One region of the Sporomusa termitida genome, then DNA from elsewhere that is predicted to be linked to it. Evidence: riboswitches for the same ligand, from Rfam matches in the RefSeq annotation. Region 1 holds a riboswitch; each other region holds the start of a gene.

Region 1 (7,009 bases):
TTAGCGTTCCCGTATACGGAACTCGCTTGACGCTGGGGATCTTAGAGGGACGCCTGAAGGAAAACAATGTTTCAGCCAGCAACCTGCATGCTGTTAAGTCAGGGGATCAGATTCAAATCGGCCATTTTTCCATTGGCTTTATCCGGGTAAGCCATAGCATCGCCGATTCGGTGGCTTTATCAATTAAAACGCCTGTAGGTGTCATTGTCCATACAGGAGATTTTAAACTTGATCAAACACCGGTTGACGGTAAAGTCACTGATTTTCACAAATTTGCCGAATTAGGCGACCAGGGGGTGCTGGTGCTGCTGGCAGACAGTACGAACGCCGAGCGGCCCGGCTATACGCCAAGTGAGAAATCAGTGGGCGTTACCTTTGATGATGCCTTTCGCAATGCCCGGGAACGAATTATTATTGCCTCATTCTCATCCAATATTCACCGGATTCAACAGGCAATTGACACTGCCTGCAAATACCGGCGCCGGGTGGCCATCCTGGGCCGGAGTATGGTGAATGTTGTTACGATCGCCTTAGAACTTGGCTATTTAAATATTCCCGAGGGCGTTATTGTTGATATTGACGAAATTAACAATTATCCCTCATCAGGCATCGTTATTTTAACAACAGGCAGCCAAGGTGAACCCATGTCGGCACTCACTCGGATGGCTATGTCGGATCATAAAAAAGTTGAGATTATTCCGGGGGACACCGTAATTATCTCGGCCACGCCGATACCCGGCAACGAGAAGCTGGTATCACGGACGATTGACTTTCTTTTCCGGCAGGGCGCCGAGGTTGTTTATGAATCCACCTCCGGCATCCACGTATCCGGGCATGCCAGCCAGGAAGAGCTTAAGCTGATGCACAATCTGCTGCGGCCGAAGTTCTTTATCCCCGTACATGGCGAATACCGGCATTTGATTAAGCATTCTAAACTGGCCCAGTCCTTAGGTATGGCCAAGGAAAATATTTTTGTTGCCGAAAATGGCCAGGTTCTGGAATTTACTGCCGACAAGGGCGCTGTAACCGGCAAGGTAACCTCAGGCAATGTCCTGGTGGATGGCCTGGGGGTTGGCGATGTGGGGAATATCGTCCTGCGGGACCGCCGGCAGCTGTCGCAGGACGGCATCCTTATTATTGTGGTCACGATGGATAAGCAGCGCGGTCAGGTAGCTGCCGGTCCGGACATTGTATCCCGCGGTTTTGTTTATGTCCGTGAGTCTGAGCAGCTGATGGAGGATGCCAAGGAGCGGGTTAAACAGGCCCTGGAAAAATGCGAGCTCAATAATATTACCGAATGGGCAGCAATTAAGTCCAATGTCCGTGATACCCTGGGCAAATATTTATATGAACGCACACGCCGGCGGCCGATGATTCTGCCTATCATTATGGAAGTTTAACTAGAAAAACTTGACTTCTGCCAAGTCATTTAGACGCCGGCAGAAGCCGCAGTCGTTCCTGACATAATCAGAAAGCAGATTCCTTTCTGATTATGGTATAAAAGCCCTGGCGTAGTCAGCTTGCCGCTAAATACGCCAGGGCTTGCGTATGTTTTGGCCAGGCACCCACTTCTCAGAAGACCGCAGCGGTTAAATAAACCAGAAAAAGAGTAAGGCCAGCAACAGCACCCAAAAATGGGATACCAGAAAAAATACGATTGCGGCAAAAACCAACCAGAATAGCATAAATAGTCCCACCTCTGCTTGTTATTTATTACATATTATGTTTGGTAAAAAAATATGTTACCGGAATAATGTGTCATGGGGACGGTTCTCTTGACACAGGTTGCCTATAAATAGTAAAGGGGCAGTTTCAAATTCCCCTGTGATTCTGCCTGCCAGGAGCAGCGTGGCGGCCGGCTGGCGGCCGCCTCTGCGGTGATCTGTGCGGTAGCGGCCAACCGGAAAACTCATTCATTAAGGAACGAAAAACTGCCAGGGAAAGAACCAACCAGCCCTTAATGGCGAAAAACACCAAAATACTGGTTTGAGTAAAAACACCAAAAACCGTAAAATGTAGATAGAACGCGGGTTCAGAAGCGCGTTTTTATCGGACACATTGAGGGGGAGGATTTACGATGAGCCAGTTAATGGAAATTGTACACGCTGATGGGGAATGGGCAGTTTTAGACAGGGTATCATCTGAGGAACAAGCTGAATAACCAATATAAAATACCCTATGAAAGCAATGCCAAATGGACGAAAAGAAAAGACCTTAAAGCAGAGACTTTTGGTATGAAGGGGTAATTACTGCTGTAGTAACTAAACCAGTTTATATGGGTATTCAGGTATGGGGCGGGGAATGGTACGACTGTCCTGCCATTGATGCTATATTCACTAAAGAAGAATGGGAAGAAGGCAACAATGTTTATCTGGCAAAGCAGGGCAAGAAAATACCTCAATTTCTTTAACGAATAATATCATCAATCCCTTATTTAGGGTATTTACAGAAGGATTCCTTTGAAGTATACTTGCAATACAAAAGTGTTATCATCTAATATTCACAATATAATGTATACAAGAAAATCTGTATATTGACAAAATTACCCACTGCTGTTATATTTTAATCAAAGAAAAAACAAAGGAATCCTTATAAAAAAATAGAATATAATATATTTTTGGTGCAGGTGCTCGGAAGAGCCTAACAGAAAAGCCGGTTAAATGCCGGCGCGGACCCGCCACTGTAATGGGGAGCAAAACCATGTATGCCACTGGGAGCAAAGGTTCCTGGGAAGGTTTGGTGGAGCAATGATCCAGAGCCAGGAGAACTGCCTGCATAACAATCACCGTTTTAACCTGCGATGGACCGGGAAGGGGATTGCTAGTGCAATGTTGCATTTTGTGCCGACAGCTTTGTCGGCTTACAAGAGGCCTTTCTGGATGCTATCATCTCAGGGAGGCTTCTTTTATTTTGCATAATGGTGGACAAACAGAAACGAAACTTTTATCAAGCTGCTAAGTGGATGCTTCTCACGAGGTACAATCTTCAGTAGCTGTTGTAACATAAACATAGCGGGAAACGGACCCACAAACATAAACGAATAATCATGGTACAGGTGCCTTTTTAGAAGGCTTAATAGGGAAGTCCGGTTAAAGACCGGCGCGGTCCCGCCACTGTAACAGAGAGTCAGCCCTACAATGCCACTGGAAGAGATAAACATTCCGGGAAGGCTGGGCAGGTGATGAACTGGAGCCAGGAGAACTGCCTGTACGGAAAATCTTCGCTTAACCTGCGATGAACAGGGAGAAGATTAGGCTGCAGCTTGTGTGAGCTTTATCCTTGCACAAGGCAAATCGTTACCGAAAAAGGAGGGAAAAAGACTAAAGCCTGCAAAACAGCAGGTGCGAATCGAATAATTACTGTCGACAGTATAGGGGTAGATTAGATTGACAAAACAGGAACAGATCAACCGGTTAACACAGAAGCTTTTGGATTGCGGCTATCGTTCGAGTCAGGTCAAGCAAATCATCAGTGAAGCTTCAGAAAATACTACAACGGCAGCCAGCAGTTCGCAGCAGGAAGAGTTGATTATTGAAGCTCTGCAAAGCTATGTGGAATTTGGTATCAAGTGTAAGAAGAAAGGAGCCCGCGATTAATAAGCGATATCGCTTATTGAGCCGGACACGCAAACATCACAGAAATTTTCGCTGGATGAACGGAATAAAGCCAGTAAAAAAAATGTGGTCAAAAGAGTACTATTATCCTGAAAGCACACATAAGATGAATAGGAAAACAACAACATAACGTTGGGATAGGTGCCCTTCGGGGCTTAATAGGGAAGTCCGGTTAAATGCCGGCGCGGTCCCGCCACTGTAACGGGGAGCAATCTCGCATATATGCCACTGAAGCTACTGCTTTGGGAAGGCGCGGGATGGTTATGAACCGGAGTCAGGAGAACTGCCTTATCCAGCAATCACCGTTTTTACCCACGAGGTATGGGGAGGAGATTACGTGAAAACCAAGGCCGGATTCCGGTCGGTTAGCGTAAACACTCCCAACAAGGGAGTTTTTTTATTTGGTATTATTTATGGTATGCATATTTCATCATCGTAGCATAATCGGAAAGAGAGAGGTTTTATATTGAAGCAACGCAGGTTAAAGAAAAAAGTTCTGGCGGTTAGTATCGCCTGTGCGCTGGCGCTAAGCACCACGCCAACATTTTATAGCTTTGTCTATGCGGCCGGCAGCGAACAATCGCAGGAGACAAACGAAACAGCAACCGCGCCTGACGGCAAGCAGGCGCAGGAAACCGGGGAAGTTGCGCCGGCAACTGACAGCGAGCGATTGCGGGAAATTAATGAAGAAGCAAACCGCGACAAACCCTGGCAAAAGGAATACGCATTGGAAGCGGTAACGGTGGAAGCACCACGCCCCGACTGGGAGTCCAAGCTCTCGCCCGGCACCGTAACCGTCATTGAACCCGATAAATACAAAGGCGAGCAAAAAACGTTGCCTGAACTTCTGAAAGACGTACCCGGCGTCCATATCCGGGAAGTTATGGGCAAGGGACAGTACACCACTGTCAGCGTCCGGGGCAGCACGGCGGCCCAGGTCGGTGTGTTCGTTGACGGCGTACTGGTCAATCTCGGCGGCGACGCGGCTGTCGATTTGTCCACCATTCCGGTGAAAAATGTAGCCCGCATTGAGGTCTACCGGGGCTATGTCCCGGCCCGTTTCGGCGGCACTTATATGGGCGGCGTCATCAACGTTGTCACCAAAAAGCCGGAAAAGGCAAATGTATCCGCCTCCTTCGGCCAGCGCTCCTATGGCGGCTACAGCGGCAGCCTGGAGCTTGACATGCCGCTGGGCAAAGGCAGCCTGCTGGTCGGCATCAACCGCGACCAGAGCGACGGGAATTTCAAATATACAAATTTTGAGGCCCAAAAATTGGCGGCCGGAGCACAGGCCCAGTACGATCGGTCTATGGCTCAATTTGAGGAATCAATTCAACCAGTTTATGAAATGTATGCCCCCATCTTTGGTTGGACTTCCATCCAAGATATGTTAAATGATCCCGATATGGGACCTATGTTTGCAAAGTTTCCCGCCCACAATTATTGGGAGGTCTTTGAAAGCCAACCCACCCAGGATGCCACCCGGGTCCGCCAGAACAACGATTACAAAAATACCGACGTCCTGATCAAATGGCAGGATGACCACTGGCTGATCAAGGGTAGCTGGAAGAACATCGACCGAGGGCTGCCGGATGCCGTAAAGAGTATTTGGCAGGATCTTCCCTCGCACTTTATCGCTCCCCCTGACCCCTTAGTGGATCAGACAGAGAATGACTATGTCCGGAGGATGAAAGACGCCTATCAGATAAATCAAGGGCGGCGGCAGAACCAAACCGACAAGGCGCTGCAGGTAGGCCGGAGGGATAATGCGGGCAACATGGAATGGGGCTGGCGGCTGGATTATCAGGATGAGGACAAAGACTACCATTCGGATATTCGCCGTATTCAGGAATTAGTCAATCCGGGCAACGGCCACTTCATCGGCCCCCTGCGCGAATGGAGCAGCTACAATTCCGGCCGTTTCGGCGGGGCGCTGGATGGCAGCTACAAGGCCGGGTCCAACCATCTGCTGGAATTCATGGCCAACTACTCCCATGAAACCCTGCGCATTGACGGCAATGGCATGGATAATATTAATTATGCCGCTCACTACCGGTATCGATATAAATATGAGCAAGATATGTTCAATATCCAGCTCCAGGACACGATTACCCTGAACAAAGCCGGCGATTTCTGGTTCACGCCCAGCGTTCGTTATAATTATTCCCAGGTTACCGGCTATTCGCGGTATGCCAACCCGGAACATCCCTGGACACATAGCCAAGATGAGCAGTCTAATGGCAAGGCTACCTGGCAGGCTGCCCTCAAAAAGCAGCTCGACGATCACTGGACGCTGCGTTCGACCTTCGGCACCTACTACCGGCTCTTAAACCTTTATGAGATTGCCGGGGACGGGGCCGGCATCCTGCCTAAGCCGGATTCGGACCGCACCGACGCGATGTTTCCGTTGCCCGAGGAAGGCACGCAATGGGACTTTAGCGTACTGTATCAGGGGAATATGCTTAATGCCAAATCCAATTTTGCCTTAACCTATTTTGGCCGTGATTCGGACAATATGCTGCAGCTCCGGCGTGATGGTTATGACTATTGGTGCTATAGCAATGCGGCCAAAGGCAAAGCTAATGGCGTGGAACTACAGAGCAGCCTCAAATGGGACAAGTGGGACCTCGATCTGTCGGCTACCTATCTGAATACCAAGGCCCAGACTAAATACGGGAACCGTCCCGATTCGCCTGATTCTTACTGGCAGGACATTGTCCAGCCCTATACGCCTGATTGGGAAGGTTCACTGCGTCTGACCTATCGTCCCGACACCCGGACGGCGCTCTTCGCCGAGGTGAAATATGTGGATGAAATGTATGTCAGAGAGAGCGTAAGCAAGTGGCAGACTGCGCTGACCACTGTTGGCCTGGGCGTGAAGCACAAACTGAATAAAGATTTGCAGTTCACTGTTGGCGTTAACGACCTGTTCAATAAAGGACCGGAAATTGAAGAGCGGGCTATAATAACGAACCCAACCAATCCGGACTACCCTGTCCAGATAACACAAGCCGCTTATCCGATGCAAGGCCGGACCTATTACGCCACGATGCAGTATAATTTCTGATTTATAATAGGACGATTAAGGAGGTGATGCCGATGAGTATTGCCAAGTGACGGGTTGTTTATGGAGGTGATGAACACAGGTAAGTAAAGTGTAAGTAAGGCAAGTAGAATGCAAGAATAATATGGGAGGGATTTCAATGGCTATATCTTTACTGGGTTATACCATCGTCGATTCCACATATTCGGCAGGAACTGCCGGCGCGATTGGGGCCAACAGCAGAACAGACGCCCCCGCGTCATTTACCGCTTACCCTGCTCAGGTTCCTAGTTTAAACGGTGATCCGAGCATTTACAATTACCGGACTGTCTTAGGTCAGACTAGGGTAGTT
Region 2 (7,009 bases), 2.5 Mb from region 1:
ACGTATCTCATCCTGCCCACATACTGTTTTACATTGCTGGCAAATTTGTTGCATTACCTACCCCTCTTCAGGCGACTACGAATATAAGTGCGATCACTGCTCCCTAGAAACTTAGTAAGTGCGGCTGCCCGGGAAATTTTTATCAGGTTCAGGTCATGGTCAAAATACCTCCGGATAAATCAATTTTGCCAACTGCTCAACCCCCTCAGCCAAACGGAAGGTCGGGCTTGAAACTAGCTTCTCGTCAACAATATAGACTTGTTCCTGTCGTACTGCCTTGATTTTATCAAAGCCCGGGCGCTGCTTAATTGCGTCGACAGTAATCCCGGGGTTCATTGGTCCCCGCTGCGCCAGAAAGACGTCTATTTCATCGGCCTTCATCAGGAGACGCTCACTGCCATAAGCAGCAATGCTGCCGGTTGTTTTTATTGCCTGCGCATCGGCAGCCACGTTGATGGCGCCGGCCAGATTAAGTACGGTCCCGGGCGTACTTGCCGGTGTAATTGTCCGGTACTCAGTGGCAGTTGACTCAAAGTAGACCTGCTTTTTAACAGGCGCCTTAGCTGTACGGTCAGCGATCTCTGTGAGCTTGTTATGAAAAGCAGCCAGACGGTCAGCAGCCTGTTGCTCCCGGCCTGTTAATACCGCGAGTTTATGAATATAGCTGTCAAAATCCTCGAATTTCTCAGGGTAAAGGCAAACGATTTTAATATTTGCCTGCTCTAAGGTTTTAATAAAATCCGGATAACTTTGTTTAATGAAAGGTCTGATAATAACAATATCAGGCTGGGCAGCCAGGACTTTCTCCGGGTCGGCGCGGTAGTCAAATACCGGTTTATTTTGAGCAACAGGATCCGATTCAGTCGTACTGACACCGATAATCTCCGGCCCCAGACCAAGGGCTATTAGGTTTTCAGTATGGGCCGAATACAAAGAAATAATCCGCTTTGCCGGCTGCGCAAGAACGATCGTTTGGTTTAAATCATCAACAATACTTATGTTGCCCTCACCCGGACTAACCGGCTGTTTAGGAGATCCACAGCCCAGCAGGGACAACAGCAGCACAACAATGCCAGTGATGCTTAGAAATTTTATTTTCATTGCCTTATATCTCCCCTTCACGAAAGTTCATCCGTTTACAAGTCGGAGAGTACGGCCAGGCCTGCCTCACCGGCACGTACTACCTTGATCTTAAACACATCCCGGATAAGTTCAGGGTTAAGTACAGCTGATGCCGGCCCCTGTTCGACCAGCCGGCCGGCCTTAAGAACAGCAGCCTCTGAACAAAAAACGCTGGCAAGATTAAGATCATGGATAATAGCTACTACTGTTAATCCCTGCTTTGCACATAATTCCTTGAGCAGATTCAGACACGTAATGCTATAAAAAATATCCATATTAGAGAAGGACTCATCTAAAAACAGGATTTCCGGCTGTTGGGCCAGGGCTTTGGCAAATAACACCCGTTGACGTTCGCCACCACTTAGTTCTGTAATAAGCCGCCCGGCAAAAGTAAGCGTATTAGTAATCCGCATGGCATTTTCAATGATTCTTAAATCGCCGTCGTTCAGACCCTGCAGCCTGGCCTTAAACGGCGTACGGCCCATGCCGACAATATCCAGACAGGTATAAGGAAACCTGATATCCATATTTTGCGGTACAACAGCAATATAGCGGGCCACTTCCTCAATTCTGTAGGAAGTGATATCCCGGGCTTTTATTGTTATCCTACCGGCAGCCGCCTTCAGCTGACCTGTCATGATATTGAGCAACGTCGTTTTCCCGGAGCCATTGGGTCCTACGATACCGGTAAAACTACCTTGACGAATAGGCAAGCTAATATCACGCAGCACTGGTTTATCACCATAATTAAATTGTATGTTTTCTACTTTAATCATCATAAACGCCCCTACCCAAGCGTCTTATTGCGTATCCTGAAAATATATACAAAGAAAGGGCCGCCTAATAGTGTTGTCAATACGCCGACAGGTATCTCAATATTGCCAACCGACCGGCCAAAAGTATCAGCTGTCAAGAGTAGCAACCCACCGGTCAGACCACATAACGGAATCAAGGCCTTATTATCCGAACCAGTTACCATCCTGACCATGTGAGGCACAATCAGGCCGACAAAACCAATAATACCGCCAATAGCGACACATACGGCCGTAATAAGTGCGCCGGCGCCCAAGAGAATTGTCCGCAGTCGTGACACGTTAATACCCAGACTGCGCGCTTCACGGTCACCGAGTGACAAAATATTGAGATCGCCGGCATAATAATAGCACAAAAAACAAGCAGCCATAATCAGCGGCCAGGCATACACCACATGCTCCCAGCTTTTAGCCGCCAAACTGCCAATCAGCCAGGTAACAATAGCTGATACCTGCTCACCGGCCAGACTTTTAACCATTGTGATTGCTGCGGACAGGATACTGCTGACAATAATGCCGGCAATAACCAGATTCGCCGATGACACATACCCCTTTACCCGCGCCATTGACATAACAATTAACAATGTAAGGACAGCACCGCCAAAAGCAAACACTGTCACAGGCAGGCCCCCCTGGGCAAAAATATTGAGATAGATGGCAACGCTGGCACCAAAAGCAGCGCCGGTTGATACACCCATGGTATAGGAGTCAGCCAGAGGATTCATCAGCAACGCCTGAAAAACCACTCCGGCCACAGCCAGGCCGCCGCCAACAGCAATAGCAGCCAGAATACGCGGCAGGCGAATATCCCAGATGATTGCCGTCTGAGCAGCATGAATAGAGCTATAGGCTTCCTGGCTGCCAGTCAGCTTACCATAAATAACAGCCGCCGCATCAACCATGCTGATATCAGCCCGGCCGAACCCAACCGCCGCTAAAGCAAACAACACCGTTGCCACCAGCAGGATCAAGCCTGCTATACGGACATTAGCCTGTTTGCGCCGCAGAAGTGCCGCTAAAGAACTGCTGCTCATGCCAATGCGTGTTTACTCACTTTGGAGCGTTTAGTAAGAATGGTCGATAAATAGTTTACTTTCTTACTGCCGGCGGTTATCAGGTCGTGAATAATTTCTTCACCCTCCAGACCACATTTCGAGACCATAACAGCATTTTCAACCATGCCATGTTTCTGCAGTTTTTCGACAATTTCCGTATAATTTTTATATACTTTCATAAGAACAACATTATCAGATACCGCCAGTACCTGCTCCAGCCGCTTTTCATCAATGGTGGCCGGTACGATGCTCAGAATATCGCCACCTTCAGCCAGTGCCACTCCCAGGCGGTTGCCAATAGCAGAAAACGAGTTAACGCCAGGAATATTAACGATTTCATGACCTGAATCTTCCAGCAGCCGATACACATACATGTATGTGCTATAAAGCATAGGGTCCCCCAAGGTTAGAAAAGCAACTTTCTTGCCGGCATCTAACAAGCCAAGGATTATGCTTTTATTGCTCACCCACGCCTCAGACAAGGCTTGGGCGTTATAGTTCATGGGAAATACCAGTTCCAAAACCTCACTGCCTTCTTGAATATATGGACGGGCAATCGACATCGCCGTACTTTCGTCTTTTTTCTCAGTCCGGGGAGCAATTACTACATCGGCCGACTTAATGGCATTAATGGCTTTCAAAGTGAGTAATTCGGGATCGCCGGGGCCTACACCGACACCGTAAAAAATTCCTGACATAATCTAAACAACTCCTTAAAAAATAAAATCTCTGTCCACGCGCGGCGTGGCAGAGATTATTTGCCGAATTGACGCAAATCCCCTCCCCATCGCGCGTGGGTGAAAACGGTGATTGTCAAACAGGCAGTTCTTCTGACTTAGGCTCATCACCAGACTACGCCTTCCCAAAATAGGTTACTATTTCAGTGGCTCATTGCAGTTGGCTCACCATTACAGCGGCGGGACCGTGCCGGATTCGCACCGGCTTCCCTTTTAAGCCCGATCGGGCGCCTGTTCCATATAGAATTACTTAAATTGTATGATTAACAGTACTAAAAGTCAAGATAATTTATGTCTACGCCAATGCAACTACAGATACATTAAATGAATTTATTTAATTATGTATAATCCCCAGGGATGCCAGGTATGCAAGCGATTAGAGCCTAACATTATTACCGTAATAACTTCATTTATTTTGTTTCATTTGTTATAATTAACAAATGAAACAAAATATGTAAAAAAAGGAGGGAGGGGAAGAAATGATAAAATATCTTTTGCTATTACTGCTATTTGCAATAATTATGTACATTTTAAGCCCCTATCTCGTTCCGGTTAATCATGTCTAGATAACCAAACCCCAGCACTTTAAGCAACATAAGCGCCGGGGTCCTGTATTACCTGATTATATCTACACCCATGTAAGGCCGTAAGACTTCCGGCACAATGACTGACCCGTCTTCTTGCTGGTAATTCTCCAAAACAGCGGCAACCGTCCGGCCAATTGCCACACCCGATCCGTTTAGAGTGTGGACAAACTCTGGTTTTGCTTTTGGCTCACGGCGAAATTTAATCTCTGCCCGCCGGGCCTGGAAATCTTCAAAGTTAGAACAGGATGAAATCTCGCGATAGGTGTTAAAGCTAGGCAGCCATACCTCCAGATCGTATGTCTTTGCCGATGAGAACCCCATGTCACCTGAACACAATAACATGGTTCTGTGCGGCAAACCTAACAGCTGCAATACTTTTTCCGCATTAAGAGTCAGCTTTTCCAGCTCATTATACGACTCTTCCGGCAGGCTGAACTTAACCATCTCTACTTTGTTGAACTGGTGCTGACGAATAAGGCCCCGGGTGTCTCGGCCGGCAGCGCCGGCTTCAGCCCGGAAACACGCGCTGTAGGCTGTATAATAAAGCGGCAGATCCTTGGCATCCAGAATTTCCTGGCGATGCAGGTTAGTAATTGGTACTTCGGCCGTTGGAATAAGATAATAGTCAAGACCTTCCAGCTTAAACATATCCTGCGCAAACTTAGGCAACTGACCTGTGCCAATCATGCTGGCTTCATTGACAATAAATGGGGGGAAAAACTCAGTGTAGCCATGTTGTTGGGTATGCAGGTCAAGCATAAAGTTGATTAACGAGCGTTCCAGCCGGGAACCCAGACCTTTGTAAAAAGTAAACCTGGCGCCGGTTACTTTACCGCCCCGCTCAAAGTCAAGAATACCTAATTTTTCACCAATTTCCCAATGAGCAAGCGGTGTAAAAGCAAAGTCACGCGGCGTACCATAGCGGCGAATTTCTTTGTTGTCATGTTCATCTTTACCCACAGGCACAGAGGCATGCGGTACATTGGGAATGCTCATAATAATAGCGGCCAGGGCGGACTCGGCTTCTTTGACTTTGGCATCAATAGCGCTAATGCGGTCTCCTACCGCCCGCATCTCCAGAATCATATCCTCAGCATTATCACCATTTTTTTTCTTTTTGCTGATTTCCTGAGACACAGTATTCCGCTTGTTTTTAAGTATTTCTACTTCGGCTAATAACCCCCGCCGCTCTTTTTCCCGGCTGATAAACTCATCCAAGCTCATGGCTGCTCCCCGGTTGGTCAGCGCCAGTTCGATTGCCCCGGGGTTATCCCGCACGAATTTGATATCTAACATGCTTATCTTCCTCCTTAACATAAAAAACTCCCGTCCCTGTGATAGGGACGGGAGTATAATTTCTCCCGCGTTGCCACCCTGATTGACTCGCTGAGTCCGCTCGGCACGCATAACGGGCGTGTTCCGTACGGCTCATCACCGCATGCTCATAGGGTGGATGACATAATTACGTTACCGGCTCGCACCTCACGCCAGCTCTCTGAAAACTCCAAATTATGCGCTGCCCTGTCATTGCAACAAACGATATTGAGATTACTATTTATTATGCATTATAAAATTATACATTATTCAATACAAATTGTAAAGTACTGGCAGTACTGCCAGTTTTAAATGCACTTAAGCATGAGCAGCGGTTAAAGTATCATACTTTTGACAGTCATTAATAAAATCAATAAAACACCGGCTTATTACCGGATCAAATTGCGAACCGGCACACCGGCTAATTTCATCCAGCGCTTTAGCGATACTAAATGGCTCCCGCCGGTAACAACGCACAGTTGTCATGGCATCGAAACTGTCACATACCGCCAGCATGCGGCTAAAAAAAGGGATAGAGTCCCCTGCCAAGCCGGTACCATACCCTTTACCATCATATCGTTCATGATGATGACGGACAATTGTGGCGATCCTATTCAGTCCCTCAACCTCAGCCAAAATATCAGCACCAACATCAGGATGCTGTCTGATAACTGCAAGTTCAGCGTCTGTCAGGTCTCCTGATTTATTTAAAATATCATCAGGAACACTGACTTTACCCACATCATGAACGATCCCGACAACATAAGCAAGGGTCACATCTTCCACAGGGAGTTCTGCATATTCAGCGAAACCAGCCATTAGGCAAGCCACATTTTTGCTATGTTCGACTGTATATCTATCCCGTTCGCCGATCACATCACAAAGCGCCTCAATTATGCTCATGAACTTTAATTCCTTTCTTGATGTGGTCCAGCCTTTTACCGGCATCTACAGTAGACAATAAAGTTTATAAGGTAATATTATGTAATTAATTCTATTCTAATTGGCAGGACAAGGAGCGTCAAGCTATTTTATTTACACTCTATTAAATTATATTGCCGGCAAAACAATTATATCCTACTATTTAATACATAAAGTTTACTAAAAATACATGCTTGCCTAGTCAATTGAGCAGCGGCAGCAGGGACTAGATTTTTTTCCATTTCTCCAAAGGAATTTTAATTTTGCAAAGCGAAATAGAATACTGAGGTGAAATCATGACACAGGACACTCACGAACAACTTGAGCAATCGCTTCTGGCTTGCAGCGCCTGCCACCTGCGCCAGGACGCGATCGGCCCCACCTCCTATAATGGTACACCTTACAGTCCGTTGGCCATTATCGGGGAAGGACCAGGCGGGGTTGAGGACGAATATGGCGTA
Region 3 (7,009 bases), 1.7 Mb from region 1:
GTTGGAATTCGCAGGTATCCCGGCCATAGCGGCTGCTCAGGTACAAACAGAAATTACAATAATTATCGAGGCCGCTATAGACTAAATACCGGCGCAGCTGTTCCCGTTCCGCCGCTGTTACGCCGTAAAGAGTGTCTTCGGGCTGAGGTTCAGTTGCCAGCATAGTATGGGTTATCCCTTTTTGCCGCAGGAAATCGCCGGCCTTTTGCAAAAAGTGCGTATCCCGCCCCATCCCCATCCAGGAAAACAGCACGACGTCACAGACACGGAAGCGCTGCTGCCATTCCGGTCCCCATACCATACTGTCGTTAAGAAAAACAATGTCGATGTTGCTGGCTAGCCGGCCTGCTTCTTGCAGCCGGCGGCTTGCCTTTACCAGCATGCTGTGTTGGCGGTCAATATTCGTTAAAAATATTATGTTTCCCATATGGTTTTCCCCCACTGCTGCTTGCATTTTCCCTTGTCGGCACTACTGGTCCGCCTACACTGAAATCATAATTACTTCATGGGCCTTTTTCCGCCATACTTCGTTGTCGTCGGCTTACATATGTCCGATATGTGCGCCTCCTCCGCCTCGTCTTGCGAAAAAATTCCCGTGAATTATTTTACGCTTTCAATGTAGGCGGACCACTACGTTACTTCTCAGGGAAATATTGAGGATAGGCATAGCTGGCCAGGTTTTTTACACCCCAAACTATGTACTGCGATGTACAAACCAAATACCGTTCAGGTATTGAGACAAGCTGCTGCCGGCGAATGGCCTTAACCGACTGCAGGGCCGGATCATTCTGGATATCGGCGGCAAATTGCGCCATATCGGTTTTGCCGGTGTAATCCCAGGTTGGCATTAACAGTATGTCAGGATTCACCTTGACCAGCTGTTCCTTGGACAATATATCATTCATCCCCAGCCCGGCAAGGGCGGCCCCGTTTTTCACGCCGGCATACTGGCAGATATCGTCAAAAGTCGTGCCTTTACCGTCACTGCCACCCATCAGGGAAAAACGGACCACCACCGGCCTTTGGCTGTCAGGTATCGGCCTGACCCTGTCAACAACCTCGGCCAGCGTATTGTCCATATCGGCAACCAGCTTCGCTCCCGCCTCCGGTTCGCCGACCGCCCGGGCAATCTCCAAAATTACGTTTTTGATTTCTTCAATGGAATTAGGCCATTGATAAATATAGACGGGAAAACCTGCATCCCGGACTGTCTGCACAAACTCTAGCGGCTGCCAGTCCGGCACAATCACGAGATCAGGCTGCAGGGCAATGACAACTTCCGGGTTAGCCCGTATTCTCGCCGGTACGGCCTTAGCCTGTTCGGTAATATTGGACAGGCCGCCGTCATCTGCCAGATAAGTCAGGGCGGCAATCCGCCCTGACGGTACCAGGCCCAGCAGAATTTCATCGGTACTGACCGACAAAGATATAATCCGCTGGGGTTTCCCCCGCAATTTCAGTACATTTCCCTGGCCGTCTCTTACCTCATAGCCGGCCGCCGACGGCTCGGCCTGGGGTCTCTGCTGATTAGCACAGCCTGCGCACAAAAGCAATAGGCAGAGTAAAAATACGATCGGTTTGATTATCTGAAAATATCTCATATATCTGACCTCACCCTGCTTAATGCCTGTTGCTGGCAGTTAATTTTCTCAATCCATTCACTCATTGTATTTTTCATAAACTCATGTACCAGGTAGTCAGGCTGTATATAATCCACAATGCGCCCTGCTTCGGGCACACTAAACGGTAGATGCTCATCAATCTTAAGTACATGATGCATAAGTTCAGTCATTGAATATTGCTCCTGGTGCTGCCGCCTGTTTTGACTTTCCCTGATATATTCGCCCGACAAGGAGTGATGCAGATGAATCCCCTTAATATACTGGCTGTAGCTGCCGAGCCGGGATATTGTTCTAAGAATGTAGTCAATGCCCTCGGCCTGGGTTCGTAAGGCCGGATTGGTATTCATCAGGTGCCCCGTATCCAGCATAATGCCAACATTCCGGTGAGCTACGCCCTCCAGCAGATACGCTGTCAGTTCCTTGCTCTGCAAGGTTAGCCCCGGCCACCACAGATTTTCAAACAACAGGGTCATATCTGCAGGTATCGAGCTGTGGAGTGCGTTAATAACCTCTACCGTTGCTTCAATTACCTCCCGGTCGGAGGCATGAAATTTCCAGGTAAACAATTCGGAGATGCGGGCATGACTGACATGGAACACAACATACTTAGCTCCCGCCTGCTTGGCGGCCATAATGTTCTCCCGGTAAACAGTAAGCCACTCTTCCCTGGTTATACCGCCATAACAGTCCCTGATAGCAGCCTCATTGCCAAACTGCTTTAATAATGCACACTGATCGCCACGCCAAAAATCGAGCCACCAGGGCCAGAAGCGGAGATGAACGCCATGGATCCATTCTTTTTTATGGAGAGTTTCATCCAACGGCCCGCAAAACATCATCTCAATGCCGTCTAAATGGTGACAATGCAAAAATCTCTGCAGACATTCCCCATTATTGTTGATGAGATCATTATCAGTCGTATAGTTTGACAAATTTACAAGCTGTAGCATATGTACATCCTTTACTGTGCCGGAAGAAGAAAGATGCCGCCTGCGAAAGGTTGGCATCTGCCTCTAAAGCTTTTATTTTTTAGCTACTCGATGGCGTAAGCCGGTAAGCATATGACTTAGACTCAGCCCTTACCCGCTGATAAGGGCAACCGCACACTTTTGCTCTGCGCTCTGTTTAACGTCAATGTTTCATATGTTTTCAGGATGGAAGTATTACCACTAGGTACACAGTCCGATAACCTGTAACAACCTCGCGCTGACCAATTAAGTTTGTCAACCGGCCAATTAGCTGGAACATATTGTGACACTTCATTTCCCTCCTTAAACCGTCCCCCGCATGGTCAGGGCCTACGGGGGTATAGCTACAATATGGCAATAAAAAAATCCTGGTACTTAATACCAGGAGTGAATTCAGCAGATCGCTAACTTCTTGAGTATACCCGAGAAGATACGCGCTTAACTGTAATCCCCTCCCCATACCTCGTGGGTCTCTAACGGCGATTGTCAGCTAGGCAGTTCTCCTGGCTCCGGCTCATCGCTTGCTTAAACCTTCCCGGGAATCTTATCCCCAGTGGCATATCTTAAGCTTGCTCCCCGTTACAGTGGCGGGACCGCGCCGGTTTCTCACCGGTCTTCCCTATTAAGCCCATTGGGCACCCAACTCAACAGTATTAAATTACAAAACAGGTTCGATTTTAGTTTATCGAACAGTAAGAAGCTTGTCAATAGTTTCCGCGGGATTTTGCATATATTCCAACAATCCGTAATTTTCAGATATTTTTTTCTTTTTTGCTTGCATCAGGAAGACAATAACCTGCTTGTATTATTTATGCTGCTTTTTATATGCAAAGCAAAACACATCTCCAAAAAACATTGGAGATGTGTTTTTACAGTTTGCCTGTTTTTAATGGTTTTTAGCTTCAGGATTATTAAGTTCATCAATCGCATCTTTTATATGTTGAACATAGATATCCTGGATTTTTTCATTTTCGCCTAAGCCATGGATATAGGTGTCAACTTTAATACCGGCGGCAATAAGCTGAGTTTTGTGGGAATCACTTTCGTCACCGGCCATATCATTGACGGCATGATCGCCGGCTACCAGCATTAACGGCATCAGGGTTACTTTTTTGACTTTATTGGCTTTCAGCTTGTCAATCGTACCTTCCAGGGTAGGATAGCCTTCTACAGTATAAACATATACATTTTTATAGCCTGCATCCTGTAGTTTTTCCTGCAGGGCAGGATAGGTAGCAGTGGCAGGGTGGAGCCCGCCGTGGCCCAGCAGCAGGACAGCTTCATTCTTCTTAAGTTTCGGGTATTGGGTTGCTAATGCTTCGACTACTGCCTGATAATCATCGGTGGTGTCTTCCTGGCCCATATAGTAAAGCAGGGGTCTGCCAATTGTAAGCTTTTCAAAGGTTTTAGCCGCTTGCGCATGGGCCACCGCACTTTTAATCAGCTCATATTCTTCACCGGCGGTAATTTGCATAGGTTGTACAATAACTTCAGTAAAGCCTTCGGCTTTGAGGCGGTCAAGCGCTTGTTTCTCAGTATCAATCTTGATACCGTCACGTTCGGCTAATCTTTTAATGATAATCCGGGAGCTAAATGCCCGGCGCACTTCATAATCAGGGAATTCAGCCTGTATTTTATTTTCAACTGCTTCAATAGTTGCTTTCAGTGTGTCGTGGTAGGTTGTACCAAAACTCACAACCAAAATAGCCTTTTTACCAGCCGCAGCCGGTGCAGCCGCAGCCAGCGACGGGATCAGGCTGACGCAACCAAATACGGCCAGCATACAGATCGTGGTAAGTAAGGAAAAAATTTTTTTCATAAATAAAACAACTCCTTTAAATTTTACATAACGAATGCCTGGAGAAAATCCCCGCAATTCTTCACCTGCTGATTACCTCATAGGCAGCCTCCTCACTGCAATAAAATATTTATATGATAGTAAAACTGTAAAAAGAAAGGTCTGCTAGAGACCCGCGCCAATGCGCAATTCAAAAGGAGCGTTGAGAAGAATGTCATTAAATTAAAACTCCCAACCGTTAAAGTTGGGAGTAATAAACAGTAGTCTTATAAAAAAACTCCTGGCTGTTAACCAGGAGTGAATTAAGCCAGATACGCTATTTTATGCCAGCGTCTACTGTAATCCCCTCCCCATGCCTCGTGGGTAATAAACGGCGATTGTCAAATAGGCAGTTCTCCTGACTCCGGCTCATGGCTCACTTAAACCTTCCCAAGACAAATGCTCAGTGGTATATCTTAAGCTAGCTCCCCGTTACAGTGGCGGGACCGCGCCGGCATTAAACCGGACTTCCCTATTAAGCCTTTAGGCACCTATTTCAAACATATTAAGTTGTCCTCTGTGAAATTAGCATAACACCTCAAGAAATGATTGTCAATCCTTAAAAAATGATTGTCTGCAATTATCACTCTATTCTAAATTTATCATGCGGCAGCATCCGCCACTAAAGGCCTGTTATGCCAAATCGATCCATCATTTTACATCCAGCGACTTATAATAAAGACGCTTACTTTCATACATGCGTTTATCAGCCTCCTGAATCAGGCATTCCAGACTGACTTCGCTGCTCGCGGCGGCGCCAATGCTGACACTGAGAGTCAAATCAGCATACACATTAGCAACAATGCCCGGTTGCCACCATTTGCTATTGCGTTGTATCCGCTTAATAATAATCTGTGCTTCCGGGAGAGAAACCCCCGGCAGCAGCACAACAATCTCATCACCACCATAGCGAAAAGCGCGGTCGTCACTGCTGATACTATTTTTCACAACCTGAGCAGCAGCCTTAATTAACATATCACCGGCCACATGCCCATATTGGTCATTGACAAGCTTTAGGCCATTAATGTCAATCATCAGCAGTGTAACCGGCGCCGGCTGCTCTGCGGCCTGCCGGCACTGCTCTGCAAAAAACCGGTCAAAGGAATGGCGGTTCAGTAAGCCTGTCAATTTATCATACTCGGCCAGGTACTGGACTTCCTCGTGCAGGCGGGCATTCCTAATCGCAATCGCAGTCTGGCTGGCCAGTGCTTCCAGAAGCTCCAGCCGTTCCTGCGACTCCTCACCCGGACTGGTTCTTTCAATATATAATATCCCCAGTAAATCACGCCGGTAGATAAGCGGGACATAATATTTTGCCAGCTTGCCCTGTTCATCAGCAGCCATGACTGTCCGCAAAGTACTGTAAACCTGGTTTGCCGCCTCACGGTAACCCTCCTGGCCTTCAATCGGCTCACTGCGGCTGTACTCATGCGTATGCATAGCCGGGATACCGTCGTTGGTTTCACTTGATAAATAAATTTCGGCCTTGTTAACCACCATCGTCTTTCTTATAATCCTCAGGATGCCGTCAATGATCTCGGCAATACTTAACGAGGAGGTGATGATCTGGGCTGCCTGATACAAGGCGGCCTGCCTTTCCAGGGCGGCATTCAGACTGCGGGCCACTTTCTCCCGCTCGGTCACATCAATTGTGACCAAAACAGTGCCGATAAACTTACCACTGGCATCCGTTACCCGTGAATACCGGTTCTCAATAAACCGCCCATTACGGCCCATTAGGCGATACCATGCCTTTTTTTTACCAGCCCGCAGCTGCCCCAGCTTGTCCTCGAGAATTTTTCGCCGGTGCTGGGGATAACTGTCTAAAAAGTTTTTACCTAATAAAGTACCTTCAGGCAATTGCCGTATCTGCTCTGCACAGGCATTACAAAATACAACTGTATTGTTTTTATCCAAACAAATGACCCCTAAATTTGCTATATTCTCCAGGTAATGCCCAACACTGCCGGCAGATAAAACCAGCTGCTGCTTTTCCTGTCTCGCTGCCTGGCCGGCGCCCATCCTGCCGGCAGCAAACATAGCCGGTTCTAATGCCAAAAAGGCTTTTACCAGAGCCCGGTCGAACTGACTGTCAGCCGCCCGTTCCAGCTCACCCATAGCTTCATGCCAGCTTCTTACCTGCTGATAATTCTGGATTGTCGTCATAACATCAACGGCTTCGGCAATATGAATGATCCTGGCTGGCAAGGGGATTTCCAAGGCTTTGAGTTTATTGGGGTAGCCATTGCCATCATAACGCTCGTGATGGTGCAGTACCCCGGCAATAAGCTCCCGCAGCTCTTTGGATCGCAGCAGCATCTGGCTGCCATAGACCGGATGGCGCTCCATTTCATTCCGGTCATACGGATCATAAGTACCCTGTTTATATAAAACCTTGATCGGTACATTTATTTTACCAATATCATGCAGCAACGCCATTGCACCAATATTCACAATCTCAGTATCACGGCAGCCGGTCGCTTGGGCCAGCCTAACCGCATAATATGCCACCCTTTGCGAGTGGTTAAATACAAAATTAAACTGATGGGATAAGATGGACAGATAGAAATTAAAATCTTCCC

The links. A riboswitch is a leader RNA that binds a small molecule or an ion and turns the genes downstream of it on or off. The one in region 1 is predicted to bind cobalamin.
Region 2: another riboswitch for cobalamin. It lies ahead of cobI (precorrin-2 C(20)-methyltransferase); the one in region 1 lies ahead of SPTER_RS09320 (hypothetical protein).
Region 3: another riboswitch for cobalamin. It lies ahead of SPTER_RS01645 (sirohydrochlorin cobaltochelatase); the one in region 1 lies ahead of SPTER_RS09320 (hypothetical protein).

The regions. Positions count from the first base shown of each region.
Region 1 covers NZ_CP036259.1:2,029,875-2,036,883, forward strand. Annotated here, with positions in the region: gene SPTER_RS09315 (ribonuclease J) at 1-1,400, shown strand, start outside; gene SPTER_RS24695 (hypothetical protein) at 1,743-1,913, opposite strand; gene SPTER_RS25620 (hypothetical protein) at 2,276-2,410, shown strand; cobalamin riboswitch at 2,608-2,789, shown strand; cobalamin riboswitch at 3,037-3,223, shown strand; gene SPTER_RS09320 (hypothetical protein) at 3,387-3,596, shown strand; cobalamin riboswitch at 3,737-3,919, shown strand; gene SPTER_RS09325 (TonB-dependent receptor) at 4,294-6,681, shown strand; gene SPTER_RS09330 (hypothetical protein) at 6,818-7,009, shown strand, end outside.
Region 2 covers NZ_CP036259.1:4,565,035-4,572,043, forward strand. Annotated here, with positions in the region: gene SPTER_RS21075 (ABC transporter substrate-binding protein) at 160-1,101, opposite strand; gene SPTER_RS21080 (ABC transporter ATP-binding protein) at 1,137-1,901, opposite strand; gene SPTER_RS21085 (FecCD family ABC transporter permease) at 1,910-2,968, opposite strand; gene cobI (precorrin-2 C(20)-methyltransferase) at 2,965-3,687, opposite strand; cobalamin riboswitch at 3,793-3,976, opposite strand; gene serS (serine--tRNA ligase) at 4,341-5,609, opposite strand; gene SPTER_RS21100 (HD-GYP domain-containing protein) at 5,946-6,530, opposite strand; gene SPTER_RS21105 (uracil-DNA glycosylase) at 6,845-7,009, shown strand, end outside.
Region 3 covers NZ_CP036259.1:351,790-358,798, reverse strand. Annotated here, with positions in the region: gene cobN (cobaltochelatase subunit CobN) at 1-427, opposite strand, end outside; gene SPTER_RS01655 (ABC transporter substrate-binding protein) at 636-1,601, opposite strand; gene SPTER_RS01650 (TIM barrel protein) at 1,598-2,572, opposite strand; cobalamin riboswitch at 3,067-3,248, opposite strand; gene SPTER_RS01645 (sirohydrochlorin cobaltochelatase) at 3,477-4,409, opposite strand; cobalamin riboswitch at 4,759-4,937, opposite strand; gene SPTER_RS01640 (diguanylate cyclase domain-containing protein) at 5,079-7,009, opposite strand, start outside.